DNA from 3 places in the Thalassolituus pacificus genome. Region 2 is predicted to be linked to each of the others. Evidence: predicted binding sites of a transcription regulator. Region 2 holds the regulator's gene; each other region holds the start of a gene.
The links. Region 2 encodes FNR, which switches genes on or off when oxygen is low (the NO sensors DNR and NnrR bind a similar motif). Its sites were predicted from a motif close to TTGATNTANATCAA; they were not measured.
Positions count from the first base shown of each region.

Region 1: the regulator FNR is predicted to act here: its motif matches at 5,910-5,923, upstream of NYR02_RS02265 (bacteriohemerythrin).
Region 3: the regulator FNR is predicted to act here: its motif matches at 5,132-5,145, upstream of NYR02_RS09045 (M43 family zinc metalloprotease).

Region 1 is NZ_JAOANI010000009.1:46,219-56,352, reverse strand. Features, by position in the region: gene NYR02_RS02295 (urease accessory protein UreF) at 1-681, shown strand, start outside; gene ureG (urease accessory protein UreG) at 861-1,502, shown strand; gene NYR02_RS02285 (HupE/UreJ family protein) at 1,699-2,268, shown strand; gene NYR02_RS02280 (EF-hand domain-containing protein) at 2,490-2,894, shown strand; gene NYR02_RS02275 (M15 family metallopeptidase) at 3,107-3,757, shown strand; gene NYR02_RS02270 (SLC13 family permease) at 3,931-5,289, shown strand; gene NYR02_RS02265 (bacteriohemerythrin) at 5,367-5,837, opposite strand; gene NYR02_RS02260 (Tim44 domain-containing protein) at 6,150-7,010, shown strand; gene NYR02_RS02250 (GNAT family N-acetyltransferase) at 7,563-8,288, shown strand; gene NYR02_RS02245 (zinc-binding dehydrogenase) at 8,402-8,767, opposite strand; gene NYR02_RS02240 (alcohol dehydrogenase catalytic domain-containing protein) at 8,652-9,083, opposite strand; gene NYR02_RS02235 (SDR family oxidoreductase) at 9,441-10,134, opposite strand, start outside.
Region 2 is NZ_JAOANI010000019.1:21,021-31,154, reverse strand. Features, by position in the region: gene ccoG (cytochrome c oxidase accessory protein CcoG) at 1-1,007, shown strand, start outside; gene NYR02_RS10770 (FixH family protein) at 1,145-1,645, shown strand; gene NYR02_RS10765 (heavy metal translocating P-type ATPase) at 1,642-4,086, shown strand; gene ccoS (cbb3-type cytochrome oxidase assembly protein CcoS) at 4,090-4,287, shown strand; gene NYR02_RS10755 (sulfite exporter TauE/SafE family protein) at 4,284-4,946, shown strand; gene fnr (fumarate/nitrate reduction transcriptional regulator Fnr) at 5,032-5,799, shown strand; gene NYR02_RS10745 (hypothetical protein) at 6,053-6,547, shown strand; gene ttcA (tRNA 2-thiocytidine(32) synthetase TtcA) at 6,683-7,534, shown strand; gene NYR02_RS10735 (hypothetical protein) at 7,572-8,072, opposite strand; gene greB (transcription elongation factor GreB) at 8,139-8,687, opposite strand; gene NYR02_RS10725 (hypothetical protein) at 8,832-9,098, shown strand; gene NYR02_RS10720 (DNA-J related domain-containing protein) at 9,160-9,780, shown strand; gene NYR02_RS10715 (polysaccharide deacetylase family protein) at 9,777-10,134, shown strand, end outside.
Region 3 is NZ_JAOANI010000015.1:407,185-417,318, reverse strand. Features, by position in the region: gene NYR02_RS09070 (DODA-type extradiol aromatic ring-opening family dioxygenase) at 1-189, opposite strand, end outside; gene NYR02_RS09065 (YbfB/YjiJ family MFS transporter) at 200-1,372, opposite strand; gene rsmG (16S rRNA (guanine(527)-N(7))-methyltransferase RsmG) at 1,555-2,208, shown strand; gene NYR02_RS09055 (ParA family protein) at 2,246-3,028, shown strand; gene NYR02_RS09050 (ParB/RepB/Spo0J family partition protein) at 3,056-3,970, shown strand; gene NYR02_RS09045 (M43 family zinc metalloprotease) at 3,972-4,898, opposite strand; gene NYR02_RS09040 (F0F1 ATP synthase subunit I) at 5,271-5,639, shown strand; gene atpB (F0F1 ATP synthase subunit A) at 5,663-6,562, shown strand; gene atpE (F0F1 ATP synthase subunit C) at 6,613-6,840, shown strand; gene NYR02_RS09025 (F0F1 ATP synthase subunit B) at 6,892-7,362, shown strand; gene NYR02_RS09020 (F0F1 ATP synthase subunit delta) at 7,374-7,910, shown strand; gene atpA (F0F1 ATP synthase subunit alpha) at 7,926-9,470, shown strand; gene atpG (F0F1 ATP synthase subunit gamma) at 9,536-10,134, shown strand, end outside.

The DNA.
Region 1 (10,134 bases), on a different contig from region 2:
GCGGCGCTGACAACACCGGGGCTGCTGCGTTTATTGCAGCTGTCCAGTGTCAGCCTGCCGGTGGGTGGTTACGCCTTTTCCCAGGGGCTGGAATACGCCGTGGAAAAAGGCTGGGTCAGCAATATGGTAAAAACCCGTGACTGGATTGCGCTGCAATTGCACGAAACCCAGGCGCTGATTGATTTACCGGTATTAAAAGGTGCGATGCAGGCGGTGACCGCTGCCGATGAAAAAAGCTGGCAAGGCTGGAACGATTTAATTCTGGCCAGTCGCGAAACCCGCGAATTACGCCTAACCGATACCGCCATGGGCGAAGCGCTGGTGCGCTTATTAAAGCAATTGGACGTTACCCTGCCGCGCTATGCCAGCGAGGCCGAAGGCGATATCAGCTTTGTTGCGTTGTATGCGTATCCGGCGGTGCAGTGGCAGATTCCGTTTACTGCCGCCGCCACCGGTCTGACCTTTGCCTGGCTGGAAAATCAGATTGCCGCCGCCACCAAGCTGGTACCGCTGGGTCAGACCCAGGCGCAGCAATTATTAAGTGATTTACAGACGCTGATTCCGGCCACTATCCGCACTGCAGAAGACGTGGATGAAGCTGAAATCGGCGGCTCGTTACCGGCATTAGCCATTGCCAGTGCGCAGCATGAGACGCAATACACGCGCCTGTTCCGATCATGAGGGCTAGCTGCATTGTCAGGACTTTGTTAAAAATTTTCTCAGGATGCTCATGTAGGCTAACTACACTGCGCTCCTTCGATAATTTTTGCCGCGCCCTGACTGCTTCACTAACGCCCTCATCGCTGGTTGCATTACATGATTAAAAATTTAAGCAAGACTCAGAATTACTGGAGAAGAAAATGAAAAAACAAACCTTACGCGTTGGTGTCGGTGGCCCGGTTGGCTCCGGTAAAACAGCATTATTACGCTCGCTCTGTTCTGCCCTGCGTGATCACTACAATATTGCGGTGGTAACCAACGATATTTACACCAAAGAAGATGCCGAATTCTTAACCCGTAACGAAGCGCTGTCAGCTGACCGCATCATGGGCGTGGAAACCGGTGGTTGTCCGCATACCGCCATCCGCGAAGATGCCTCGATGAATCTGGCCGCTATCGACGTATTAATGAAACGCCATGGTGATCTGGACGTGGTCTTTGTCGAAAGCGGCGGCGATAACCTGAGTGCAACCTTCAGCCCGGAATTATCCGACCTGACCATTTATGTGATCGACGTATCCGCCGGTGACAAAATTCCGCGTAAGGGTGGCCCGGGTATTACCCGCTCCGATTTACTGGTCATTAATAAAACCGATCTGGCGCCACTGGTGGGGGCCGATCTGGATGTGATGGACCGCGATGCGAAAAAAATGCGCGGCGAGCGTCCGTTTGTATTTTCTAACCTGAAAAAAGCGCAGGGGCTGGATGATATTATTCAGTTTATTGTGACCGAGGGGATGCTGGAGCAAAAAATTATCCCCCCCGCTAAAGCGGTCGTCTGAGTGGAGCTTATCTCAGCGGCGCATTGCTGTGTTGTGTCCTCATTCGGCCCGTCGCCTACCAGTCGGTATGTCTCGGGTCCTCATTGCGGGACGCCTTGCACTGCATCCACTGAGAGTAACCGCCACCCTAACTGCCACCCTGTTGGTAAGTGATAAATTCGAATTAATTTGCAAGAAAACTCCTAAGGAGAATCCTATGAAAAAAGTTCTGATCTCTGCCGCCGCCCTGCTGATGCCAGCCGCAGCCTTTGCTCATACCGGCCATGAAGTGTCTGGTTTTTCTGCCGGTGTTGCACATCCTTTTACCGGGCTTGATCATCTGCTGGCGATGCTGGCGGTGGGTCTGTGGGCCGCACGCCAGAGTGGTGCTGCCCGCTGGGCGACACCACTGGCCTTTGTTGCCATGATGGCGGTGGGTGCTCTGGCCGGCGCCAGCAGTCTGCAATTGCCGTTTACCGAGCTGATGATTGCCGCTTCTGTGGTGGTGTTCGGTGGTCTGATTGCTTTTAACCTGAAAAAAGGCGCGCTTGCGGGCGTTCTGCTGGCCGGTGGCTTTGCCTTTTTCCACGGTTTTGCCCACGGTGCGGAAATGCCGGCGATGAGCACTCTGGCAACCTATGGTGCGGGCTTCCTGCTGGCGACCGCGGTTCTGCACGCTGCTGGTTATGCACTGGCGGCCTTTGGTCACAGCAAAGCGGCAGACATCAGCCGTCGTGTCGCCGGTGCGGCCATTGCTCTGACCGGGGTTGTCTTAGGCTTAGCTTAAGGTCTGACTTAGGGCATAGCCTGAGCAGTATTCTGAGTTGGTCCGGACGTGAAAACATCACCAGCGTGATGTTTTCACGCCAGTACGCACCGCTTATCGGTTATTACCCGGCGATTGCGCGTTGATCGGCCATTGCTTGATCTGTGTCTTCTTTATGCTGCTACAGGCGCTGTACATTCAAGTGCACATTCTGTGTTTGCAGCCCTTAAAGGAGGCTCCGCATGAAAACACGTCGCTTTGCCCTACCCATCCTGTCTGTCTTATTTTCCGTATCTTGTTTGCTGATCGCTGGCGTTCACGCTGCCGATGTTCCTGCGCGCGGGCCAATGGCGCTTTCTGATTACGATACCGACAAAAATGGGGTTGTTTCTGAAGCAGAGTTCAACGCCGCTCACGCCAGCCGCATGCAAGAAAAGGCCAACACTGGCATGCCGATGAAAGGCGCTGCCAACCGACCGATGTTCAGCCAGTTTGATAGCAATAACGATGGCCAGCTGAGCGCCGACGAACTGAAAAATGGCCAGATGAAGCACCAGCAGGAAATGATGGATATGCGTAAACAGCAAATGCCAGGCATGCATCAGCAGAACATGCCCAAAATGAATCAGAAGAATATGAATCAGTAATTCTGCGCTACGGGTCGTTTTAGCGTATTGGTCATTCTGCAATAGCCGGGCAGCGCTAATAAGGCTGCCTGCATAACACCTTGTAGCAAAAAAGTGCGGCCGGTAAACGGCAGTACTGTCTTGCGGTGAGTCTTGCCGTGTATCAGGCGGCGACGCAAAAAAAGCGTTACACTGCAGGCAATACATCCACAGCCGCCGCGCGACTATCCGCAATGACCCTGAATTTTACTGCCAGCCCATCAGCCGCTGAACCGGCTCAGCCATCCCTTGTCCGCCTCGAGCACTTTATTCCTGACATTATCATCGAGCTGAAATACGCCAGCCGCGATAATTTTATTGGTGCCGTGGTGGATGGTTACCAGCAGGCCTGTGCATTGCTCAGCCGTCCGGCGGCAGAAGCTCTGGCCAATGTGGCAGCCGAATTACGTCAGCAAAACCTGCGCTTAAAAATCTTTGATGCTTATCGCCCGCAACGCGCGGTCGACCATTTTTTACGCTGGGCCAGCAGTGCCGAAGACTTGCGCACCAAAGACCGCTTTTATCCGGCGCTGAAAAAGCCGCAACTGTTTGAGCAGGGTTACTTATTCAGCCACTCCTCACACTCACGCGGCAGCACCGCCGACCTGACCCTGGTTGATCACAGCGGGCAGGAACTGGATATGGGCACCATTTTTGATTTCTTTGGCCCGCAATCCTGGCCCGAGTCGGCGGATGTCAGCCCCCATCAGCGCGCCAACCGCGATTTATTGCAGAGTGTTATGCGTCGCCACGGTTTTATAGGGGTACGGGAAGAGTGGTGGCACTTTACCCTCGCCGATGAACCCTACCCCGATCAGTATTTTGATTTTTTGCCTTGGGAATAAAACTCCGCCCGTACCTCATTCGGCCATAAAAAGCAGCTGAATGACAAAACAATACTGCCTTTTACCTGCGGTTATTACCGTAGTTATACCTAGGGCTAAGTATTACAAACCCGACTGGCGGCAGTCGGCGCAGCGCAGTATGCTGACTTATTACCATTATTAAAGATAAGGTTATGGTCTCCTCTGAATTTTTCAGCCGCTGGCGCGGGCTGTTGATTTTAAGCGCCGATATTCTGCTGTTTGTCGTGCTGCTCAAAACCCTGCCCTTTGCTCCGGCGGTGGTTACCGGTCTGAGTATTCTGGTGTTTATTGCCATTCTCTGGCTGACCGAAGCCGTTCATGTGTCCATCACCGCACTGCTGGTGCCAGTACTGGCGGTTAGTTTTGGTATTTTTAAAACGCCGCAGACGCTGAGTAACTTTGCCGATCCGATTATCTTTTTGTTTCTCGGTGGCTTTGCCCTGGCGTCTGCATTGCACGCCCAGGAGCTTGATCGCGCCATTGCCAATAAAGTACTGAATATAGCCCGTGGCCGTCTGGCGGTTGCGGTGCTGATGATGTTTGCCGTATCCGCCGGACTGTCGATGTGGGTCAGTAATACTGCGACCGCTGCCATGATGCTGCCTTTGGTACTGGGTATGCTCAGCCAGCTGGACCGGGAAAAGCATCACCGCACTTATATATTTACCCTGCTCGGCGTTGCTTACTGCGCCAGTATTGGCGGTATTGCCACGTTGGTTGGCAGCCCGCCGAATGCCATTGCCGCCGCACAAACCGGTCTGAGTTTTATTGCCTGGATGGAGCTGGCGCTACCGGTGACGCTGGTTTTACTGCCGGTAGCTGTTGGCGTGCTCTATTGGGTATTAAAGCCCGATCTGAACCAGCGCTTCATTGTGCAGAAAAGCACCATGATCTGGGATAACAATAAGCGCATCACGCTGGCTATTTTTGCCATCACTGTATTGTGCTGGATTTTCAGTGCCCCGCTGAATAACTGGCTCGGCAAATTTGCATCCTTTGACAGTATTATTGGTATCAGCGCAATTATTGCACTGGCCACCAGTGGCGTGGTGAGCTGGAAAGATATTGAAAAAACCACCGACTGGAGTGTGCTGTTATTATTCGGCGGTGGCCTGTGTCTGAGCGCGGTATTAAAAGCCACCGGCACCAGTGAATTTCTCGCACACAGCATCGGTGATTTTCTTCACTCCGGCGGCACTCTTATTGCCTTGCTGAGCATCGTTACCTTTGTGGTTTTTCTGACCGAGTTTGCCAGCAACACCGCCAGCGCGGCCTTGCTGGTACCGGTGTTTGCGGCCATTGCCGACAGCCTGGGGGTATCACCGGTTATCCTGTCGGCACTGATTGCCATTGCCGCCTCCTGCGCCTTTATGTTGCCGGTCGCCACGCCGCCCAATGCCATCGTATTTGGCAGCGGTTATGTGCAGCAAAGTGAAATGATGCGTGCAGGCATCTGGCTGAATATGGCCTGCATTATTGTGCTGACTCTGTTTGCCTGGCTGTTCTGGTAAACGTTATCCCGGTAACAGCGCATAAAAAACGGCTGTACGCGCACGCGTCAGCCGTTTTTTTATGCCTGCAAAAATCTTCAGGCGTTGGAGGTGCTGTTACCGAAAATCCGTTTCAGCGAGGAATTAATCCAGCTCTCCTCCCGCTTTAATACCTTTTTAACCACCGGCACATAATCGACATCCTCATGACGGATATGCTGAATCAGCCACGCCATTAATGACGTACGCACCCGGCGGGCGATACCAAAAGGGTCGCGACCACTGGTCAGCTCTTCCTGCATGCGGGCGATTTTATCTTCAAAGCGGCGATGCACCATTTGGTGCGCACTCAACAACACATAACCGGCCTGATTCATCAATTGCTCTTCGAAGGCAAAGTGATCAAGGGTGTAATCACGCAGGCGCTCCATGACATCGAATACATCATCGACGTCTTCAGAGCTGATCGCACGGGTAAGATCATTAATGTATTGCACTATTTGCCGATGCTGGGCATCTATCACTTCGATTCCCAGATTCAGGTCAGCGGTCCACTCATACATTTCCATAGCCAGAACATCCTGTGCTGTTTTTTTTATTAGTAACCTCCGGCGAGTTTAGAGAAATGGCCTGATCACAAATTGACCTGAATCAATTGACTTACATTTTGCAAGGTTAAATCTGTGTAAAATGAAACCTTCGTCACATTTACGATTCCTGCCAATTCCCTGCATGACGCCCCCTTCCCGCTACCCTATGATGCACGCCTGAAAATGGTTTTTTGCGCAAAGATCCAGTTAAAGAAAGACCCAGTTAAAGAAAGACCCATACAAAAAAGATCCGCACAAAAAAGACCAGTATAAAAAGACAACGAGGATACTATGAAAGCCTTCTGGACCCTGTTCACCGCCCTGATGCTTACCTTCGGACTCGCCAGCACCGCCGATGCGGCACGCTTTGGCTCCGGTGGTTTTGGCAAATCCAAACCCGTGCCTTTCCAGCAGAAAAAAGCCACCCCGGACCAAACCCAGAAACAGCAGCCCACTAACAATGCCCGCCCTGGCGGCGGCCTGGGTAAAGGCCTGCTCGGCGGCCTTCTGGCCGGTGGCCTGTTCGCCTACCTGCTGGGCAGTGGTGCATTTGAAGGTATTCAGATAATGGATATTCTGCTGCTGGCGCTGGTTGGCTTTGTTCTGTTTAAGCTGTTGCGTGGCCGCGCCGCTCAGCACAATGCGCCACAGAGTGCTTACTCGGCAGCAGGCAATGCTACGCAACAACGTCAGAGCTTCGATATGGGTAACCTGGCCGACAGCAGTGCTGCCCCGGCCTCTGACAACAGCGCCGCTTTTGCTGCCGAAACCAGCATTGATCTGCCAGCCGGTTTTGATCAGCAAGCCTTTATCGACGGCGCCTTACAGCACTACCGTGAAGTGCAGGAAGCCTGGAATCAGGGCAACCTCGACACCATCACTGAATACGTCAGCCACGATCTGTACGCCGCGCTGGCCACCCAACGCAGCCGTATGATGGTGCCACCACAAACCGAAGTGCTGGATTTAAGCGCCGAAATCGTTGCCGCCGGCCAGGCCGGAGACAACGCCGAAATCAGCCTGCTGTTTAAAGGCCGCGTACGCGATCTGCTGGAAAAATCCGAAGACGGTATTTTTGATATCTGGCATCTGGAGCGCGATCTGAGCATAGACAACGCACCATGGTTAATTGTGGGCATTCAAGCTGAATAACAACCTCGATAATCAATTGAATACGTTCTTCGTTTTCAGAATTTGGCGTTGTGATACCCGCTAAAACTAAAACAGTGGTTGTCAAATTCTTACGGCGATGTAGAGCATGGGCTACCGGCGACGTTCAATCGTTTGGTGTTTAGAATGGTAGATTGGTTGGCTTACATTGAGACTGAAATATGCTCCGGTAGGCTGGCTTGAAGAACTGATGAAACGACGCCACCACAACGTAGTCATCGTCGCAATGGCAAATAAGTTGGTGAGAACAAGCTGGGCTTTGCTAAGTAAAGAACAGAGTTACAAGGGATATGAAGACACTTTAGTTGAGTAAGCAAGAGTTGATGTCTGATAGGTAGAACCGCAATCCTAGTATTCTGTACCTAACTGCGTTCTTCGAGAACGATAAGCTGAGAAGAACCGCGTTGGCGAAGTTCATCAAGGATGTTTCCTAGAGGCCAGATAGAATCCGAATAGATGGCTGCACTATACCAAAGACAGATTTTTGCTTGCACAATGAGGGTGTCCATAGGTGTTAGATGTAAAAGGGATAACATGTCTCAATTTGTGAATGATCTCGGCCAGCCTGTCGGGGAGCCGCTTACTGACTGGGTAGAGCCCGCACACCCATCGCCAGGCCCAATGGATGGCCGCTTCTGCCGCCTTGAGCCGCTTGCTCCAGAGCGCCATGCCGAAGAGCTCTATGCTGCGAACGCAATGGACAAAGATGGGAGGAACTGGACCTATCTACCCTATGGCCCCTTTGGTTCCTTTGAGCGCTATTATGAGTGGCTCCAGGCAATGAGCCGGAACGATGATCCATTGTTTTTCACGATCATTCAAAAGTCGGACGGGCGAGCCGTTGGCATTGCGAGCTATCTCCGGATTATGCCGGCGAGTGGCTCTATCGAAGTTGGTCATATCCATTTCTCCGAGCACCTCAAGAGAAGTCCGGTCGCCACGGAGGCCATGTTCTTAATGATGAAAAGAGCTTTCGAACTCGGCTATCGGCGCTATGAGTGGAAGTGCGACGCTTTGAATGCGCCCTCGTGTGCCGCCGCTCAGCGCCTCGGGTTCAGTCATGAAGGTACTTTTCGTCAAGCTACAGTGTACAAGAGACGTAGCAGGGATACTGCCTGGTTTTCCGTTATTGATATCGAATGGCCGGCACTATCAAAGGCGTTCTCACAATGGCTGGGGCCAGATAACTTTGATGAGTTGGGGGAGCAGCGCGCCCGACTGAGCGAATTAACTCAAGCAGCCCGCCATCACCGGTCGTGAGGGACGGATCACGCCATCGTCGATAAGTTTGGTAATCTCGGCCAATTTCTCGCCAGCTCCGTCGGCCTTCATGTACATGAAGGCATAGTTTACTCCCAGGCGCCTCGCCTTCTTCAGCCCCCCCTGCTCATGAACCAAAGCACCAGCCGCAAGAACATGTTCATCTGCAGCGATTTTCCAAACGGAACATCCGCCGGACCGGTGAGCGAGATCAGCTTGCCACCCCGCTTCAGCACGTTCAGCGATTTTTGCCGCGTTTTGGCACCCTGGCTGTTTATCATCTGATCATAGCCGAACAGGATCGTTTCGAAATCTTGGGTCTTGTAATCGATCACCACATCCGCGCCGAGGCTTTTGACGAGATCAAAATTCTTTGCACTGGTGGTCGTAGCGACCGTAGCCCCCAGATGCTTGGATGATGCCGACCCCGCCAGAGCCAGCCGGAATGAGCACTTTCTGCCCCGGCTTGACCTTGCCAACGTCGACCAGCGCCTGCCTGGCGGTTAGCGCGATCAAGGCGGCCTGCTCCATGTCCAGGCCAGCGGGTTTTAGCGCCAGATCATCCTGATCCACAGCGATGAATTCTGCGAAAGTGCCAATCCGGTAATCGCGCGGGCGTCCAAAGACTTCATCCCCTGCTTTGAACTTGTGTACATCGGCGCCGATGCGGAGCACTGTCCCTGACAGATCGTGCCCCAGAATGAAAGGCGTACGATAGGGTAACAACAGTTTGAAATCGCCATCACGGATGTTTGTATCCACGGGGTTGATCGCAGCCGCGTTAATGCGTAACAAAACGTCATGCGCATCGATCTTAGGTTGGGCATATCGGCCAGGCTGCGCCCTTCTTTTTGTATTTGTCGACGACGAAGGCTTTCATAGGAGGTCTCCTTGTGAAATAGATACAAGGTTAAGTGCTAGGGAAAGCGAAGGCCTTTGAAGCAAATTCGGGGGAAGTATTGAAAGATCCAGCTGCGACAGTCGAGTCGCGCAAGGTCTGATGACATCCAATGATCTGCAACTGGGACACTGCACCAAGCATTGCAGTACTCGCATCACCCAAAGATCCTGTACTTGTCAGGATCAGCATCCGCACTGGGCCAGAGCCACAGTGCGTCGCTGTTAACGAAGCAAGAGACCGCACTTCATACGTTACGCGTCAGCGCCGCCTAGAACCTTGTCCAATTGCATTTCTGTCAAAACACGGTCTTGAATAGGCTGTTTGGCAGCGTTAATTTCATCCACCCCCCAAACCAAGCCAACAGGTGTGCGTGTTGGGCGTTTACCAGCAGGCATGTCTGCTAGGTCTAAATAAGCATCTACGACCATTTGTGGGTTAGGTGCTTGATCACTCTGCATAAATTTACCGAATTCTTCGAACATGGCTGCAGGAATGTTTGCCCATTCACCGTAGCTGTCCAGTATGTCTGTACGTGACGGTTGTTGTCCTGATGCGCTTAAACCTGTTGGGAATGGGCCAGGTTGCACGATGGCGACATCGATACCGAATGGCGCAACTTCGTAGCGTAAACCTTGAAGGTAGCCTTCTAAAGCATGCTTGGTTGCAGCGTAAGTAGAGAAATACGGAGCAGAAATTTGGCCAACCATGGATGAGGTGTTGATGATAAGACCAGACTTAGCATCACGCATCACAGGCAAAACAGCCTGTATAGTACGCATAGCCCCATAGTAGTTGGTTTCCATCTGTTCACGAGCTTGGGCAATGCTAAACGCTTCGGTAATGCCAAGGTACATTACGCCCGCATTGTTAAGCAAAACATCAATTTTGCCCGCTTTAGCCAGCACACTTGCAATGGCGTTTTTGACAGATTCGTCATTGGTAACA
Region 2 (10,134 bases):
CCCGCATGAAACTCGATAAAGAACCGATGAGTGCGAGCAAATTCCGCAAAAAAGCGCTTAAGCATACGTTGTGGATGATCATTGCCATCTGGACCGGCATAACCTTTGTGGGCTACTTCACTCCAGTCCGCGAACTGGTGCCCGACTTCTTCACCCTCAACATTGGTGGCTGGGGTCTGTTCTGGATTGCCTTCTTCACCGTGGCCACCTACATCAACGCCGGTTGGATGCGAGAACAAGTCTGCATTTATATGTGCCCATACGCTCGCTTCCAGTCAGTGATGTACGATCCGGACACCCTCGCCGTGTCTTACGATGTAGATCGTGGCGAACCGCGCGGAAAACGCAGTAAAAAAGAAGAAAATGCCGCCGAACAGGATCGTCTCGGCGACTGTGTCGACTGCTCGCTGTGTGTTCAGGTTTGTCCGACCGGCATCGACATCCGTGATGGCCTGCAATATCAGTGTATCGGCTGCGCTTTGTGCATCGATGCCTGTGATTCCATTATGGAAAAACTGAACAAGCCGAAAGGCCTGATCCGTTACACCACCGAGAATGAACTGGAAGGCAAGAAAACCCATTTCTTCAGGCCGCGACTGGTCGGTTATGCCGCGCTGCTGCTGATTATGATGGGCGCATTTGTCTACGCCATCGGCACCCGTACACCGTTCAAGCTGGACATTGAACGTGACCGTGGCGCGCTGTACCAGATGACGGCCAACGATACCGTCACCAATGCGTACACACTGAAGCTGATTAATATGTCGCAAAGCCCGAAAACCTATACCCTGAGCCTGGATGGCATGGAAGGTATGAAAATGGATGCGCCAACCACTCAGTACCTGCGCGTGAACGAGCTGAAAGAAGTGCTTCTGACCATCGAAATTGATCCGGAAGAAGTGCACATGCCAGCCAGCCGTGTGGATATTGAATTCGTCATCACCGATGCCGATACCGGCGAAGAAGTGGCGCGCGAAGAAAGCCGCTTTATTGCACCACGCAGTTAATTTGTGGAAAAAGATTCGCTGCCACGGAACCATGACCCGTGTCAGCGAATCTGACAAATCCAAACTGGAGACTGACCGTCCAAGTGGTTAAACTTGGGCGGTTTTTTTTATCCCGCCCGATGCCGATTGAGAAGTCTATGAACACCGAATCCAAAGAACACGCTCCCTGGTACAAAGAACCCATGGTGTGGCTGGTTGCGGGTATTCCGCTGCTGTCTATCTGCTGGGGTTTTGTGATGCTGACACTCGCCCTCGAGTCCAAAGATTCTCTGGTAAGCGACAGCTATTACAAAGACGGCGTCAGCTATACCGAAAACGTTGAAGCCGATGCTCATGCCGCCCGCCTGCAGATCAAGGCCGACCTGACCTTCACCGCAGACGAAGTCCACCTGACCCTGAACGGTTATCTGGACGAAGAACCCGCCACCCTGCAACTGCAATTGATTCACCCGACCCTTCAGGACCGTGACGTAACCGTACTGCTGCAACGCCTGGGTGACGGCCATTACGCCGGCGTCAATGAACTGGTATTACCGGAACGCCGCCATATCTGGCTGCTCAGCCACGAACAGCAATGGCGTATCCGCGGCACCGAACGGATCGAAGCAGACAAGGTTATTAATTTACACGCCAAATGAATGCACATTCAGCCCAAGAGCGCTGCTTTCACTGCGGTGAAGCCACCACCGAAGGTGAGCGCTGGTCAACCCTGATTGATGGCCAACGGCAGCCGATGTGCTGCCCGGGCTGTAAAGCCATTGCCGAAACCATCGTCGCCAGTGGCCTGAAAGATTATTACCGCCACCGTACCGAATTGCCGGAGTTATCACCGGCCGAGCTGGAAGACAGCGATCTTTCTGCACGCGAATCCCTCACGCTGTATGACAGCGAAGCCCTGCAACGCCGCTTTGTCGCTCATTTGAGTGGCAATCAACAAGGCGAAGCGGAAGCCACTTTTATTATCGACGGCATCAGCTGTGCCGCCTGCGCCTGGCTGATTGAGCACCGCGTCGGCCAGTTGCCCGGCGTAAAAAACGCCGTGTTAAATCTGTCAAACCACCGTTTGGTGGTGCGCTGGCAGTTCGACCAGATTGCCGTATCCAGTATTGCCGAGGCGATTTACCGCCTGGGCTACAAAGCCTCGCCTTTTTCAGCCACCGAACAGGAAGAGCAACGTCACCGCGAGGGTAAACTGGCCATCCGCCGCCTGGCCGTTGCCGGTATCGGTACCATGCAGGTGATGATGATGGCCGTACCGCTGTACGTTGGCATGGCCGAGCAATACGAGTTTTTTATGCGCCTCGCCTCGATGGTGATGACCCTGCCGGTGGTGATGTTCAGCGCCCGGCCGTTCTTTACCGCCGCCCTGCGTGATCTGCGCACCCGTCACCTGACGATGGATGTGCCGGTGTCACTGGCCATTGTGCTGGCATTTTGTTCGAGCATCTGGAGCACCCTGAATCAGGGTATCGAGGTCTATTTTGACTCGGTCTGTATGTTTACCTTTTTCTTGTTACTCGGCCGCTTTCTGGAAATGCGCGCCCGTCACCGGATGGGTAAAGCCGGTAATAATCTGTTGACGCTGCTGCCCAACATCGCGCTGAAAGTTGATGACGGCGGTGTCGAGCACGTCATCGCCAGTGAAGATATCCGTATTGGTGACGTGCTGCGTCTCAAACCCGGCCATGCCATTCCGGCTGACGGCGTGGTGATGGAAGGCCGCAGCTCGGTCGATGAAGCCGCACTCACTGGCGAATACCTGCCCATCAGCAAAAAAGCCGGTGATCGCCTGATCGGCGGTACGTTTAACGTCGAGAGTCCGCTGCTGATGAAGGTTACCGCCACTGGCGCCGAAGCGCAGTTGTCGACCATCATGCGCCTGATGGATCGTGCCCAGCAGGAAAAACCGCGCGCGGCGCTGCTGGCCGACAAAATTGCCAGCCACTTTGTTGCGGCGGTGCTGATCATTTCCAGTTCGGTCTTCACCTTCTGGTGGCTGCAAGGTAATGAACACGCCTTTTTTATCGCCCTCAGCGTGTTGGTAGTCACCTGCCCCTGCGCTCTGTCACTGGCCACGCCAACCGCTCTGACGGCGGCAACAGCTGCACTGCGCGAACGCGGCCTGCTGATCAGCAAAGGCCATGTACTGGAAGTGCTGCCACAGATTAACCGTGTGGTGTTCGATAAAACCGGCACCCTGACCCAGGGCAAATTAACCCTCGAGCAGGTCGAACCTCTGGCGGATCTGGATGAAACCCAGGTGCTGGCGCTGATCGCCGGATTAGAGAAGCACTCGACTCATCCGATTGCCCGTGCCTTCCGCGCTATTAAATCCGCGGCGGTAGAGAACACCGAACAAACCGCGGGTCAGGGTATCAGCGGCCAGTGGAACGGTCTGACCCTGCGTTTTGGCCGGGCTGATTATGCCTGGCCTGCCGCCCCTCTGGCGGAACCCGACAGCAACGCAGCCGGTCAGTGGCTGTTACTGGCCAGCGACCAGCAGCCGCTGGCCTGGGTACGCCTGAACGACAGCCTGCGCCGCAACGCGGCGTCGATTGTCAGTGGTCTGCAACAGCGCGGTATTGCTGTCTCTCTGCTGACCGGCGACCCCGGCGCATCCGGTCAGGTGGTGGCTGATGCACTGGGTATTACCGATCTGCAGACCGGTGTCTCGCCAGAGCAGAAACTGGCGGCGGTACGCGCCTGGCAGCAGGCGGGTGAACGGGTCATGATGGTGGGTGACGGTATTAACGATGTGCCGGTTCTTGCCGGTGCGGATATTGCTCTGGCCGTTAACGAGGCCACCGATCTGGCCAAAACCAACGCCGATGTCATGCTTACCAATGGCCGTCTGGAAACCTTACTGACCGCTCTGGATGGTGCTACCAAGACGCGCCGTATTATTGCCCAGAACATCGGTTGGGCTTTGCTGTACAATCTCATCGCACTGCCGGTGGCTGCGGCAGGTTTTGTTCCGCCCTGGGCTGCAGCGATTGGTATGTCATTCAGTTCGCTGCTGGTCGTTACCAACGCCCTGCGCCTGAACCGTTTGCCAGCTCCTGACTCCTCTGAGGTTTGATCGATGGATATCATTTACATCCTGGTACCGCTGTCTCTGCTGCTGATCGGCATTGCTGTACTGATCTTTTTCTGGGCGGTGAAAAGCGGCCAATTTGAAGATATGGAATCCCCCGCCCACCGCATTCTGTTCGATGACGATGAACCCGTCAGCCGTCCGCGCAACGACACACAAGACGATAAGCCGTCCGACAAACCATGATTGAACCGCTCTCGCTGCTGACCGCGTTTCTGCTCGGCCTGTTTGGCTCCAGCCACTGCCTGGTAATGTGCGGCGGGATTGCCGCCGCCATTGGCAGCAACGCCGGCACGCAACGTGTGCGCGTGACTCTGCTGTTTAACGCCGGGCGCATACTCAGTTACAGCATCGCCGGATTGATTGTCGCCAGCGCCGGCCTGTGGCTGCAGAGCCAGCACCAATGGCTGATGCTGGTATTGCGCACGCTGGCGGCACTGATGCTGATCCTGATGGGCCTGTATATTGCCCGCTGGTCATTAATGCTGACCCGTATCGAACAACTGGGTCAGGGAATCTGGAAATACCTGCAGCCTCTGACACGCCGTTTTATGCAGTCACCACGCGCGATTGATCGCTTGTGGCTGGGCATGCTCTGGGGCTGGCTGCCCTGTGGCCTGATTTACAGCACGCTGAGCTGGGTTGCCGCAAATGGCCAGCCTTTGCTGGGAGCCGCCGCGATGTTCGCCTTTGGTCTGGGTACCCTGCCGGCACTGTTTGCCAGCACACTGGCGGCCAATGTTCTGACGCCGTTTCTGAGCAATAACCGCGTGCGTCAGGTTGCCGGAGGATTACTGATAGGATTTGGCCTGTGGACGGCCGCTTCGGTCTGGCTGCTTTCTTGACAGATCGCGCGCTAATGCCGAACATAGCCGCAACTGTTGCACTTGTTACCTACTCCAGTGTTGGAGTTTTACTCAGGAATCAGTCATGAAAACGACACCCGTTGCGCCTGCTCCCATGCGGGGCACTCAACCACACTGCCAGACCTGCTCACTGAATGCACTGTGTCTGCCACTGTCCCTGAACGATTCCGATATGGAGCGCCTCGACGATATCATCCGCCGCGGTCGTCCGATTCAGAAAGGCCAGCTGCTGTTCCAGCAAGGCGAAGCGTTTCAATCCGTCTTTGCGGTCCGCACCGGCGCTCTGAAAACCTACACATTAGCCAGTAATGGCGAAGAACAGATTACCGGTTTCCACCTGGCCTCAGAACTGGTCGGTCTGGCCGGCTACGATAACGGCAACTATCCGCTGACCGCCAAAGCACTGGAAACCACCACCGTGTGTGAAATTCCGCTGCAACAACTCGACACCCTGGCCGATGATCTGCCCGATTTACGCAAACAGTTAATGCGCACCATGGGCACTGAAATCCGTCACGACCAGAACATGATGTTGCTGCTCAGCAAAAAGAACGCCGAAGAGCGCGTCGCCTCTTTCCTGATTGATATTTCCCAGCGTTACTCACGCCGCGGCTTCTCGGCCAGCCACTTCCGCCTGCCGATGTCACGGGTGGATATCAGTAATTATCTGGGTCTGGCGGTTGAAACCATCAGCCGGGTTTTTACCCGCTTCCAGAAAAACGGTCTGATCGAAACTCAGGGCAAAGAAGTGATCCTTCAGGACGCCGATATGCTCTATGAGCTGGCGGGCCTGAACACTGACAAAGAGTGTGCCGTTCATCCGCAGGAATAAGCAGCCTTCAGCCGCACGTTGAAAACCGGTCACTGACCGGTTTTTTTATGCCTGTATTTTCATTCGTTAACTCAGGTCACGGTGGTACGGGAAATGCTTTGTCTGTAGTAAAGGCTGAACGGATGTTATTTTTCTGGCGCCGGTTTCCAATCATTCTATTGGCAATTGGTATAAAACGGCGGCAGATAAACCAATCTGATCTAAGATTGCAGAATAGCGTCATTCAGCCGATATGACGTATAAGGAGGTGACCATGGGCATCTGCGCAACCGAATTAACCCGCTGGGTAATCCAGCCAACCCTGCAGCGTATTGGCGTAACCGCGCCGATGGCCTGCACTCTGCTGCTGGCGACAGCTGCACAGGAGTCGGCGCTGGGATCTCACCTGAAGGTCGCTGGCCAACGCGGCCTGGGCATTTACCGTATTCACAGCCTGACCCATCGTCATGTCTGGGATGCTTATCTGGCGCAACAACCGGAATTGGCCAGCACCGTACGCGGCCTTGCCAGTCAGCATGACTTTCTGAATCATCCCCACGCCGAACTGACCACCAACCTGTCGTATGCTACCGCCGTTGCCTGGTTCATTTATGCCCGCAATGGCGATTTCGTATTACCGGAGACAGCCACCCCGGAACAGCTTGCCCGCTTATGGAAGCGGTTTTACCACCCTCGCAGCAGCGTCAGCATTGAAGACTTCTGCGCCAACGTTGCCGAAGTCAGCGCCCTGCTCGACCGTGCCGCCTGAGCAGGCGATACCCCTTTCTGCTTACGCCCACAGACGGCGACTTTCCCTACAGAATTAACTGCCAGAACTGCGCAGGCGGTTCCTTCACCCGGTGCATTCTGCTATAAAGCGGGCGCAATTATTCAGGGTGTTTTTATGATCGAATCCGCTGCCGAGCGCAAAGAGCAACTCGAGTTCAACAAACTGCAGAAGCGCCTGCGCCGTAATGTCGGCAAGGCCATTGAAGACTACCGCATGATCGAAGACGGCGATAAGGTTATGGTTTGCCTGTCCGGCGGTAAAGATTCGTACACCATGCTCGATATTCTGCTGAGCCTGCAAAAAAGCGCGCCGATTCATTTCGATATCATTGCCGTGAATATGGACCAGAAACAGCCCGGTTTTCCGGAGCATATTCTGCCGCAATACCTGACCGAGCTGGGCGTTGATTTTCATATTGTGGAAAAAGACACTTACAGCGTGGTGAAAGACATCATTCCGGAAGGCAAAACCACCTGTGGCCTGTGCTCGCGCCTGCGTCGCGGCACCCTGTACGGCTTTGCCGAAAGCATCGGTGCCAATAAAATTGCTCTTGGCCATCACCGTGATGACATCATCGAAACCCTGTTTCTGAATATGTTCTATGGCGGAAAACTCAAAGCGATGCCGCCTAAGCTGTTAAGCGACGATCAGAAACACGTACTGATCCGCCCGTTGGCTTATTGCAAAGAAAAAGACATTGAAAAATTTGCCGAGGCACGGGGCTTCCCGATCATTCCTTGTAACCTGTGCGGGTCGCAGGAAAATCTGCAACGCCAGAACATTAAGATGATGCTGGAACAGTGGGACAGAGAGCAGCCGGGGCGCAGCGAGAATATCTTTGCCGCTATCTGTAATGTGGCACCTTCGCAATTAGGTGATACTCAGCTGTTTGATTTTGTCACCCTGCAGGATAAGCAGGACAAAGGTCATCTGTTTACCCGTCTGGATGTGGTTCAGATCGACTGATCTGACTGCTTTTTTGCCGGCAAAAAAGAAAAGGCGGTCACAAACCGCCTTGCAACATGCTGGTGACCAGCAGCTGATAATCCCCCGGCCCTTTCACAATAAACTCCATTTTATAGCGCCGGTCGGTAATGATGGACTCCGCCAGCGCTGTCAGGTGACAAGCCGCACTGCTGAGTTCCGGCTGCGGCATTTGCAGACGTACCTGATACTGCTCTTCCAGTTCTTTTACCCATACCGTTGAAATGGCCTGAGTTTCGCTACCGGCAATGCCTTTACGGATCCATTGCAGATAAATACCGTGCGGACCTTTGAAATTAGTGCGGACGACACGGATATATCCCTCTCCGGCATCGGACTTCCACGGGCAGACCCGCTGCACCTGATCAATCCAGACCGGCATTTTATACACGCCGGCAAAGGGCCAGGTTTCGCCCTCTTCGGCCGCAGACTCAGCGTTGGCTGTAACGTCCGCAGCTTTAACAGCAGCAGCCATCGGCCAGAACAGCAGCAAAACGGTAATAACGCGTGCTAATGTCATAATGATCCTCCTGCCATTAAGCCTAGCAGCGATCTGTCTCAGCGCTCTGCCTGATGATGCCCGGCCTCAAGCCGAAAACACCGCCTGATTACTGCCGCCGGCATCCCACGACGGACGCTGATAACACACACTGAGAATGTAAAAGGTCTCCTCACCTTTCGGCAGGCGCACGGTCACTTCGTCATCAATGCGCTTACCTAATAGCCCCCGCGCCAGCGGCGCATCGACGCTGATATAGCCGCGCTTGAGGTCAATTTCGTCCTCGCCCACCAGACGATAGCGGTGGATGTTTTCCTCATCGTCTTCGAGTTCCAGCCAGGCACCAAAAAAGACTTTCTGCGGATCAGCCGGCAGCCGATCCACCACCGTCAGAATCTCCAGACGCTTCAGCAGAAAGCGGACACGACCGTCGATCTGGCGCAGGCGGCGTTTGCCGTAAATGTATTCGGCATTTTCTGAGCGATCACCCAGCTTGGCCGCATCGGAGACTTCCTGCGTAACCTTTGGTCGTTCGGTTCGCCACAGATAGTCGTATTCTTTGCGTAAAGCCTGTTCCCCTTCGGGGGTAATCAGATGGCTGCGTTTGGGCAGCGGCTTTTTTTCCTGTTCACTCATAAACAACGGGGCCTGTACCAAAAGATTTCATGGTTTCGCAACAGAGTCATGTCAGGGTGTCAGTATGGGCATGCCTGAAGAGCAACGAACAGTATGCCAAAAGAACCGGAAAAACCGGCACGACAATCTGGATGATGACGCAGAATGATCAAACGCAGCGTAAAAATGGTGACCGGTATTCTGCTGTTGCTGCTGGGGATTATTATCACTCCGATGCCCATCCCGCTGGGCATTATCCTGATCATCCTTGGCCTGTCCATGCTCGTCGGCACCATTCCGCAAGTGCGGCATTTTTTGCAGTTTATACGTCGCCGTTACCGCGCGTTTTCTCACAAACTCAACCGGATCAAACATCGCCTGCCGGCGTTTGCCCGTCAGCTGATTGAGGATACCGACCCCGACCAGCCTTGAGCAGCACGCTTTGCCTGCACCATAAAACCGGAAACACCCGCCGCTGTGCTAGCATAAAGACATGAATTCAGATGCCCTTTCTCCACTGGCGGCCAACGATACCGCCACTGACGACTTCGCACCCCTGCTCGAGTTACTGAGCCTGCGTCTGGCCGATGGTCAGACCTGCAGCGAATATGACCTGCTGTGCTGGCTGCAGGCACCTGAACAAGGCGTATTCCGCGCGGATGCTTTGCGTGATTCGCTGACCATGTTCCGCAGCCATTTTATTCTGATGCACTGCCTCTACCGCCTGCAACGACAGTGGGCCACAGAGCAGAGTGCCTTACTCGATATCAGCGCCCTCAGAATTTGCCGCCAGCCCTGGCCGCAGACCTCTCAGAGCAGCACGCTGGCGGAACACCAGCCACTGGCTGAGTATTATCTCGATCTCAGTCAGCTGAATACCGGCCAGGATGAAGTGGATGAGCTGCTGCGCAGTTTCTGGCAAACGATGCTGCAGCCGGAACAGGAAGATCAGGATATTGCAGAACTGGAACTCAGTAAGCCAGTGACAGGGGCGGATATTCGATTACAATATCGCCGTCTGGCCATGCAACACCATCCGGACCGTGGCGGTGATGTAAACCGTTTCCGCGATATTCAGGCCGCCTTTCAACGACTCAAGCACCGGTATTCATGATTAAGCTTTCTCTTCCGTTCGTTCTGCTCAGTGTGTTGCTCAGTTTCTCCGCCCACGCTCAACTGGTCATTCTGCAATACCATCATGTATCCACGGATACTCCTGCCTCCACCAGCATCAGCCCAGAAGGCTTTGCCAGCCATCTGCAGTTGCTGGAGCAGGAGAATATGCATGTGATTGATCTCGGCCAGGCGCTGGCCAAAATCCGTGCAGGTGAATCATTGCCGGAGAAATCCGTCGCCATTACCTTCGATGACGCCTATCGCTCGGTGTATGACAACGCCTATCCATTGCTGAAACAGCGCCAGTGGCCTTTTACCGTTTTCGTGAATACCAATGCGGTGGATGAACAAC
Region 3 (10,134 bases), on a different contig from region 2:
TACCGGCGCTTCCCAGTGGGCCGAAATCAGCAGAATGGCGCTGGGTGGTTGTGGCAGGCGCGCAGGAATCGAACGCAGCATGGCGGCCATGTTATCCCACAGCTGCGGGTTGCCCGGCCATTCCATAAAAAAGCACGGGCCGCCGCCGTGGGGAATATAGAGACTGGGCTGACGTTGCTTGGCTGACATCTCGGTGCCCTCAGTGATCGCGGCGTGCGGGTACCCACAACATTAATACAAACGCCCAAACCAGTGCTGCAAATCCCCAGATAAAGGTGGATGACAAACTGGCTCCGCCTTCAATGCCGAGTTTTGCCAGCCAGGGGCCGAGCAGCTGGGTGAAGCCATAGAGAGCAATGAGCGCGGCGCTTAACCTTGGTCCCTGATGCGGGTGCAGGCTGCGCGCCAGCCGCTGGGTCAGCAATACCGCGCCTAAAAAAGTACCGCCGACCAGAATCGCACAGAGCCACAATCCCGCCGACTGCTGCGGTAATAACAACAGCGCCCCGACCCCCGCCGCCTGAATGGCGTAGTTCCACAACAGTGCGGTTTTATCACCGATAGCGGCACCTAAATGATTCCACAGCCAGGTCGATGGCAGCGAGGTGATGGCGACTAACAGCCAGGCGCTGGGCACCAGTGTCAGTTGCCAGTCGGCCGCTACCGCCGGCAGAAAGGTCATCGGCAGAATGTAGCCTAACCCGGCACCGGCATAGGCCAGAAATAATGGCGTGCTGGCGCGGTCCCAGAGTGCTGAATGATCGTCACCCTGCCCGGCCGGCGCGTGGCCGGGTAAGCGATGCAGATACCAGCTGCTCCACAATGCCAGCGGAATGGCGGCGATGGCCGCTGGCAGCCAGCGTTGCGGGCCAGCCAGCCAGGTGGCACTGAGTTCAACCAGCGCGCTGGAGCTGAGCAGGCCAATGCCCACGCCCAGATACATCAGGCCACTGAGTTGCGCTTTCTGTTGCGTAACCAGCCACTCCAGCACCAGCGCCGGTGCCAGCACAAAGACCACGCCGTTACCAATACCGTTCAGCAGGCGCAGGGCGGCGAGGGTTTCGTACTGGCTGACGAACACCTGCAGTAAAGTAATCAGTGCATTGCCGGTCAGCATCAGCGCCAGCGTAATACGGCCATGGCCACGCTGATAGAGAAACAGCGCCAGCATGGCGCCGCTTAAATAGCCGACGTAATTCCAGGTGGCGAGGGATGCGGCCTGAGACAGTGTGATCAGGCCGTCATCGACCAGCAGTGGCAGCAGCGGCGTGTACACAAAGCGGCCGAAGCCATGCACCACAATCAGCGATACCGCAGCGGCGATAATGGGCCACCAGTGGGACGATGGCTGATGACTGGCGGTGGAATTCATACGCAGGCTCCCTTAATGAGTGTGTGCATGATAGGGCTAAGCGCTGATAAGCCCAATCCGACTTAGGTTATGTCCGGAACAAGTCTGGTGAATGTCGGTTAAGCTTGCAGGCGCGCGTTTCCCGTCTCCTGCGGGCGTATGCTAATATCCGCCGCCTTTCTATATTGCTGGTTTGATTCACCATGAACGCTGAAACAGATTCTTTAACCCGTCAGCTGGCGCGCGGCGCTGAACAGATGCAGATTGCCCTGACGGCAGAGCAACTGAGCGCGTTGCGTGCCTATCTGGATCTGCTGCAGAAGTGGAACAAAGCCTACAACCTGACCGCCATCCGTGAACCGGAGCGCATGGTCGATTTGCATTTGCTCGACAGTTTGGCAGTGCATCCTTTTGTGCAGGAAGCGGACAATATTGCCGACGTCGGCACCGGGCCGGGCTTGCCGGGTATTGTGCTGGCAATCATGAATCCGCATAAAACCTTCACCCTGCTCGACAGTAACGGTAAGAAAACCCGGTTCCTGTTTCAGGCGCGCACCGCACTGGGGCTGGATAACGTGACCATAGTGAACGATCGGGTCGAGGCATATCATCCCCCCCGGCCTTTCGATATGATTGTCAGCCGCGCTTTTGCCTCGCTCGCCGATATGACCCACTGGTGTCAGCATCTGCGCGCTGAGCAGGGCTGCTTTCTGGCGATGAAGGGGCAATATCCACAGGATGAAATTGCCGCCATCGCCGACAAATTCCGCGTGGTGGCTTCCGATGCCATCAGCGTTCCCGGTGTGGAAGGCGAACGGCACTTGCTGCGTTTGCTGCCGGTTAATACCAACGATTGAATGCGTGTCGCCGTCAGGCACTGAAGGAAGCTGAGTTGTGAGCAAAGTTCTGGCAATTGCGAATCAGAAAGGTGGTGTCGGCAAAACCACAACGGCGGTCAATCTGGCGGCCTCGCTGGTCGCGACCAAGCGTCGTGTGCTGCTGGTGGATCTTGATCCACAGGGTAACGCCACCATGGGCAGCGGTATCGACAAGCACGACCTTGAGGTCTCCCTCTATGATGTGCTGACCGGGCGTGCCCGGACCGCGGCGGCCATCCGGAAAACCGAAGCCACCGCCGGTTTTGATCTGCTGCCGGCCAATGGCGACTTAACCGCTGCCGAAGTCGAGCTGATGGATCTGCCCCGGCGTGAAAGCCGTCTGCGCGAAGCGCTGGCCGAAGTACGCCCCGATTACGACTACATCCTGATCGACTGTCCGCCGTCACTGAATATGCTCACGGTCAATGCTTTGGTAGCGGCGCAAGGGGTCTTGATTCCGATGCAGTGCGAGTATTACGCGCTGGAAGGTCTGAGTGCCCTGATGCAGACCATCGAATCGATCAAAGCAACATCCAATCCGAAGCTGGAAATCGAAGGCCTGCTGCGCACCATGTACGATCCGCGCAACAGCCTCACCGTCGATGTTTCCACACAGTTGATCAGCCACTTTGGCGACCGGGTGTATGGCACTGTGATTCCGCGCAACGTGCGTCTGGCCGAAGCGCCAAGTCACGGTGTACCGGTGCTGAGTTACGATAAAACCTCTCGTGGTGCCGTGGCCTACCTGGCACTGGCCGGTGAAATGAACCGCCGCACCCGTCAGACCGCCTCGGCCTGATGCAGCTAAATAAGGTTAATTGAACGCATGACAAAGAAAAAACGCGGCCTTGGGCGCGGCCTTGACGCCCTGCTGACCAGCTCCCGTGCGGCGGTCGTCGCCACGCAGGCAGACGGTGACGATAACCGTGACGTCAGTGACAGCAGTCAGTCGTTAGACGCTGGCGAGTTGCGTCACCTGCCGATCGAATGGATTCAGCCGGGTCAGTACCAGCCGCGCAAAGACATTCAGCCGGAAGCGCTGGAAGAACTGGCAGCCTCTATCAAAGCGCAGGGTCTGATGCAGCCGATTGTGGTGCGTCCGCTGGCCAGCGCCGATGATCGTTTTGAAATCATTGCCGGTGAGCGCCGCTGGCGCGCTTGTCAGCTGGCTCAGCTCGATACTGTTCCTGCTTTGATTCGTGATGTGGCCGACGATGCCGCCATCGCCATGGCGCTGATTGAAAATATTCAGCGCGAAGACCTGAATCCGATGGAAGAAGCCGCCGCTCTGCACCGTCTGCAACACGAGTTCGAACTGACGCAGATGGAAGTCGCCGAAGCTGTGGGTAAAAACCGCGCCACCGTTGCCAATTTGCTGCGTTTGATGAACCTGAACGAAGACGTAAAGCGCTTGCTCGAACACGGCGATATCGAAATGGGCCACGCCCGCGCCCTGCTCGGCTTAAGTGGTGGCCAGCAGAGCGAAGCCGCGGCGCAGGTGGTCAGCCGTACGCTGACCGTGCGTCAGACCGAAGCGCTGGTGCGTCATCTGCAGGAAGGCAAAACAGAGGATAAAAGCGCCAGCAAGCCCAATCCGGATATTCAGCGCCTGGAGCGATTACTGGGTGACCGTCTGGGCGCCAAAGTGGCCATCAAGCACAGTGCCAAAGGCAAAGGTCAGCTGGTGATTAATTACACCAATCTGGATGAGCTGGACGGCATTCTGGCGCATATCAAGTAAGTCAGTCTGCAGCGGTGTTACGGCTGTTAAGTAACAGCGAGTGCCGCTCCCCTCCTTCGTTAAGTACCGACCAGACCGCAGCTTTCTGACCCTGACTGAACATCAGCAGGCTCTCGTCACGGGCCAGTGACATATAGTTCATAAACATATCGGCGCTGCCGCAGGTTGAACTGGGATGCGAAGGTGTCATGCCGCCGTAATTGCTGCTGCTCAGCGGTGTATCACTGATGCCGTCGTCAACGTTACAGCTCTCCTGCTCGCCGGCGATGTGTTTCAGTCCCAGCCAGTGGCCGACTTCGTGGGCGGTGGTTTTGCCCAGATGCAGACCCTGTTCCAGTGGCGGTTCTGTGCCAAAGGCCAGGGTGGCTATGAGTACGCCGTCTTCTTCTGGCGGATTGCCGGGCAGGCTGGCGCGTCCGGCCAGTGATACTTTGCCATGGCGGTCGCGCATATCGCTGACCCAGATATTAAGGTAGCGCTCCCGTGGCCAGGGATCTTTACCGCCTAAAGCGCTGTAATGCAGATAGCGATAACCCCAGCGGTATTCCTCCGGCGCCAGTTCAATATTCTGCGTGGTGCGGGTAATGCCGGTAGTTGGTTGCCCCTGTGGGTCGGTCGTGGCCAGTTCAAAGCGGATCTGCATATCGGCAATAAGAGGCTGAAACTCTGCCGGCACCTGGCTCAGGTCATCATTCTGGCGGTTGAATGCGCGGTTCAGTGCGGCTATCTGTGAGTGAACTTTAGCGACGCTGATACGGCTGTCATCTGACGCGGGATGCTCCATGATATGAACCACCACCGGGATGGTGATACCGGCGACAGGAGTGTCGGGGTTTTCTGGCTGTGGCGCGGGACTCTGGGATGAGTTATTGTCGCCGCCGCAGGCACTGAGCAGCGATAGCAGCAGTAAGAGGATTCCCTTCTTCATTGGTTGTTCCGGACAAAAGCAAAAGGCGCAGCGTATGCGCGTGAAGGCTGGATGCAAATAGCTATTGATAGAACTCTGTGTACCCTTCGGATGCATAAAAGTCAGGATGCCACAGGGCGTCTGAGAGTAGCGCTCAGGTAGCATTAAGTAAGTCATCACTTCCTTACGTAGGCCTGACAAATCCTGACGTTGAGGCTCGTGCAGCTCAAACCGGCGCGGGATTCAGCCTTTGCCTGACCTGCATCATACCTATTGGTCGAATTATTCTCGTTTTGCCCCCCGGTTTCGGTTGAAGCTGAAGGGTCGAGCCAATATAATCACCGCGCCTTAAAATAGGCTGTTGCAGATTTTTGACCAATTGTGGGGCTGGGGATGACAGGCATACCGCGTCCTCCGGCCTACCGGATCGTGATTTTACAACTGATCCTGACGGTTCTGGCCGCATTGGTTGCCTGGTTGCATAGCGATGTAGCCGCCAAGTCGGCATTGTTAGGGGGCTTAACCTGCGCCCTGCCCAATGCGTACTTCGTCTGGCGCGCGTTCCGTTATAGTGGAGCCCGGTCTTCTGTACAGATCGTACAGTCGTTTTACCAGGGGGAATCCTGGAAATTTGTGCTGACGGCGCTGAGTTTTGCTGTGATTTTTCAGCGCGTCGAGCCTCTGAATGTCCTGGCACTGTTTGCTGCGTTCATAACAGTGCAGCTGGGCCATCTGGCCGCAGCAAAGATAGCTAATTTATAAACCTTTGGAATTGAGAGTGAACAATGGCTGGTAACTCCCAAGAGTATATCTCGCACCATTTAACCAATCTGACCTACGGCAAACTGCCTGCTGGTTATGTTCGTCATGACGCGGATGGTACTGAAACTGAACTGACTGAAGCGACCTGGACCATGGCTCATAGTGGTCAGGAAGCTGCAGATATGGGCTTCACTGCGGTACACGTCGACTCACTGGGCTGGTCTTTCGGTCTGGGCGCTATGCTGATGTTCCTGTTCTGGCGTGCTGCCAAGAAGGCAACAACAGCTGTACCAACGGGCTTCCAGAACTTTGTGGAAATGATCGTTGAGTTTATCGACAACACCGTTAAAGAAGCGTTCCATGGCCGCAATGCTCTGGTTGCCCCGCTTTCTCTGACTATTTTCACCTGGGTCTTCATGATGAACTTCATGGATTTGATCCCGGTTGACGTGCTGCCCACTATTTTTGGTGCCTTCGGCGTTCACTATATGAAGGTTGTACCTTCTACTGACGTGAACATCACCATGGGTATGGCACTGACTGTTTTCGCCATGATGATTTACTACTCCATCAAGGTTAAAGGTATCGGCGGTTTTGTGGGTGAGCTGACGCTGCACCCATTCAATGCGAAAAACCCGGTCGTCCAGGCGCTGTTTATTCCGGTTAACTTCTTCCTGGAATCGATTGCGCTGATCGCTAAGCCGATCTCTCTGGCACTGCGTTTGTTCGGTAACATGTATGCCGGTGAGATGATCTTCATCTTGATCGCGCTGATGTTCTCTGCTGGTGCTTTCCTCGGTCTGCTGGGCGGTGTCCTGCAGTGGGCCTGGGCTGTTTTCCACATTTTGGTGATCACACTGCAAGCGTTCATTTTCATGATGTTAACCATCGTGTATCTGAGCATGGCGCACGAAGATCATTAATTTTTTTAACCCTTAACTCACTAACTTAACTTCTATATTTGGAGATAACTATGGAACAAGGTCTGGTATTCCTGGCTGCGGCTCTGATGATCGGTCTGGGTGCTCTGGGCACAGCAATCGGTTTTGGTCTGCTGGGTGGTCGTCTGCTGGAAGGTACTGCTCGTCAGCCTGAACTGGGTCCAATGCTGCAAGGTAAAATGTTCCTGATCGCTGGTCTGTTGGACGCCGTGCCAATGATCGGTGTTGGTCTGGGTCTGTACCTGATGTTCGCTGCCTAAGGGTTCATGTAATAACGAACTTCCTTAATCAATGAACATGAGGGCTCTGGCGTGAACATTAACGCGACTCTGATCGGCCAGATCATCACTTTCGCTATCTTCGTGTGGTTCTGCATGAAGTTTGTATGGCCTCACCTGTTGGGTGCTATGCAAGAACGCGAAAAGAAAATTGCCGATGGTCTGGACGCAGCTAACCGTGCTGAACGTGATTTGGAACTGGCTCAGGAAAAAGCCGCTTCCCAACTGCGTGAAAGCAAAGAAAAGGCTGCTGAAATCATCGAACAGGCTAACAAACGCGCTAACCAAATCGTCGACGAAGCTAAAGAAGCTGCTCGTTCCGAAGGTGAGCGTTTGGTAGCTGCTGCTCAAGCTGAAGTTGAGCAAGAGGTGAACCGCGCTAAAGAAGTTCTGCGCAAGCAGGTGTCTGAGCTGGCCGTGGCCGGCGCAGCCAAAATTCTTGGTAAGTCAGTTGATGCGGCTGCTCACTCTGAGCTGCTGAACCAATTAGCTGACGAACTGTAAGCGAGGTTTCCATGGCTGAATTAACAACTCTCGCTCGGCCATACGCCAAAGCGGTGTTTGCTGAAGCAAGTGAGAAAGGTGCATTAGACGCCTGGTCTGCGGATCTGGCATTACTGGCAGCCTGTGTTGCCGATGCCGATATGGCAAAAGTACTGGTGCATCCGTCTCTGACTGCGCAACAGCAGGCACAGGCTTTAACTGACGTATGTGGCGACAAGCTGAATGAAGCAGCCAAAAACCTGGTAGCCGTTCTGGCGGAAAACAAGCGCCTGATGCTGGTGCCTGAAATCGCAGCTCTTTACGAAGAGCTGAAAGCCCAGTTGCAGAACACGGTTGACGTAGTCGTCACCTCCGCGTTCGAGCTGAGCAATGAGCAGGCCGATAAACTGGCACAGGCCCTTAAAGCCAAACTGCAGTGTGATGTACGTTTGACCAGCGAAATCGATGAGACTCTCATCGGTGGCGCCATCATTCGTGCCGGGGACTTGGTAATCGACGGCTCCGTTACCGGCAAGCTGTCAAAATTAGCCGAAGCGATGAAATCCTAGTTTGAGGGACGATGCATGCAGCAACTGAATCCATCTGAGATCAGTGAAGTCATCAAAAAACGCATCGAAAATCTCGATGTGACTTCACAAGCCCAGAACGAGGGCACCGTCGTATCTGTATCTGACGGTATCGTTCGTATTCACGGTCTGGCTGACGCCATGTACGGTGAAATGATTGAATTTGAAGGCGGCGTATACGGCCTGGCAATGAACCTGGAGCGTGACTCCGTTGGTGCCGTTGTTCTGGGCGAATACAAAGGTCTGGCTGAAGGCCAGACTGCCAAATGTACTGGCCGCATTCTGGAAGTACCTGTTGGTGAAGCCCTGCTGGGTCGCGTTGTCGACACTCTGGGTAACCCGATCGACGGTAAAGGTCCGATCGAAACCAACCTGACCGCTCCTGTTGAACGTGTTGCGCCTGGCGTAATTGCACGTCAATCGGTCGATCAGCCTGTTGAAACTGGTTACAAAGCAGTCGACTCCATGGTGCCGGTTGGCCGTGGTCAGCGTGAGCTGATCATTGGTGACCGTCAGACGGGTAAAACTGCGATGGCTATTGACGCCATCATCAACCAGAAAGGCTCCGGCATTAAGTGTATCTACGTTGCCATCGGTCAGAAGCAATCTTCTATCGCTAACGTGGTACGCAAACTGGAAGAACACGGCGCGATGGATCACACCATCATCGTAGCGGCAGGCGCGTCAGACCCGGCAGCAATGCTGTTCCTGGCTCCGTACTCCGGCTGCGCCATGGGTGAATACTTCCTCGACCGCGGTGAAGACGCTCTGATCGTATTTGACGATCTGACCAAGCAAGCATGGGCATATCGTCAGATTTCCCTGCTGCTGAAGCGCCCACCAGGCCGTGAAGCTTACCCAGGTGACGTATTCTACCTGCACTCCCGTCTGCTGGAACGCGCATGTCGCGTTAACCCAACGTACGTTGAGCGCATGACTAACGGTGCAGTGACAGGCAAAACCGGTTCTTTGACCGCGCTGCCAATCATTGAGACTCAGGGCGGTGACGTTTCGGCGTTCGTACCGACCAACGTGATCTCTATTACCGATGGTCAGATCTTCCTGGAAACCAACCTGTTCAACTCCGGTATCCGTCCGGCGATGAACGCGGGTATCTCTGTATCCCGTGTAGGTGGTGCTGCACAGACCAAGATCATCAAGAAACTGGGCGGTGGTATCCGTCTGGCTCTGGCTCAGTACCGTGAACTGGCGGCTTTCGCTCAGTTTGCATCGGACCTGGACGAAGCGACTCGCGAACAGTTGGAACACGGCCGTGCCGTTACCGAACTGATGAAGCAGAAGCAGTACGCGCCAATGTCCACCGCTGAGATGGGTCTGGTGATCTACGCTGCGACTGAAGGCTTCCTGAAAGACGTTGAAGTGAACAAGATTCAAGCGTTTGAAGCTGCTCTGCTGAGCTACGCCAACAGCGAATACGCTGAACTGATGGCGAAGATCAACGTTAAGGGTGACTACAACGATGAAATCGCCGCCGGTCTGAAAGAGTGCATTGAGAAATTCAAAGGCACTCAGACCTGGTAAGTCCGGTGCTGGCGATGCCGGAAACGGCCATCGCCAGCTGGATTCACTCAACGTAGGGCAGCTAAATGGCAGTCGGAAAAGAGATTAAAGAGCAGATTACGAGTGTAAAAAGCACGCAGAAAATTACTTCAGCGATGGAAAAAGTCGCTGTGAGTAAAATGCGTCGCGCTCAGATGCGCATGCAGGAAAGCCGTCCATACGCGGATAAAATCCGTGATGTGATCGGTCATCTGGCGAATGCAACATCTGAATATCGTCACCGTTATCTGCAAGACCGCGAAATCAAGCGTGTTGGTTATATCGTGGTGTCTTCCGACCGTGGCTTGTGTGGCGGTTTGAACAACAACCTGTTCAAGCGTGTTGCACAGCAGTCCAAAGAGTGGAAGAACAAAGGTGTGGAAGTTGACTTCTGCGCTATCGGCTCCAAAGCCGGTCTGTTCTTCAACAGCTTTGGCGGCAACGTAGTAGCCTCCCAGTCTCATCTGGGTGATGCTCCTGAGTTGGCGAGCCTGATCGGAGCGGTAAAAGTGATGCTGGACGCATTCGACAGTGGTCGGATTGATCGTCTGTTCATCATGCATAACCGTTTTGTGAACACCATGACCCAATCGCCAGAAGCGGTGCAGTTATTGCCCCTGAAGGCACAACAAGACGATTCACTGAA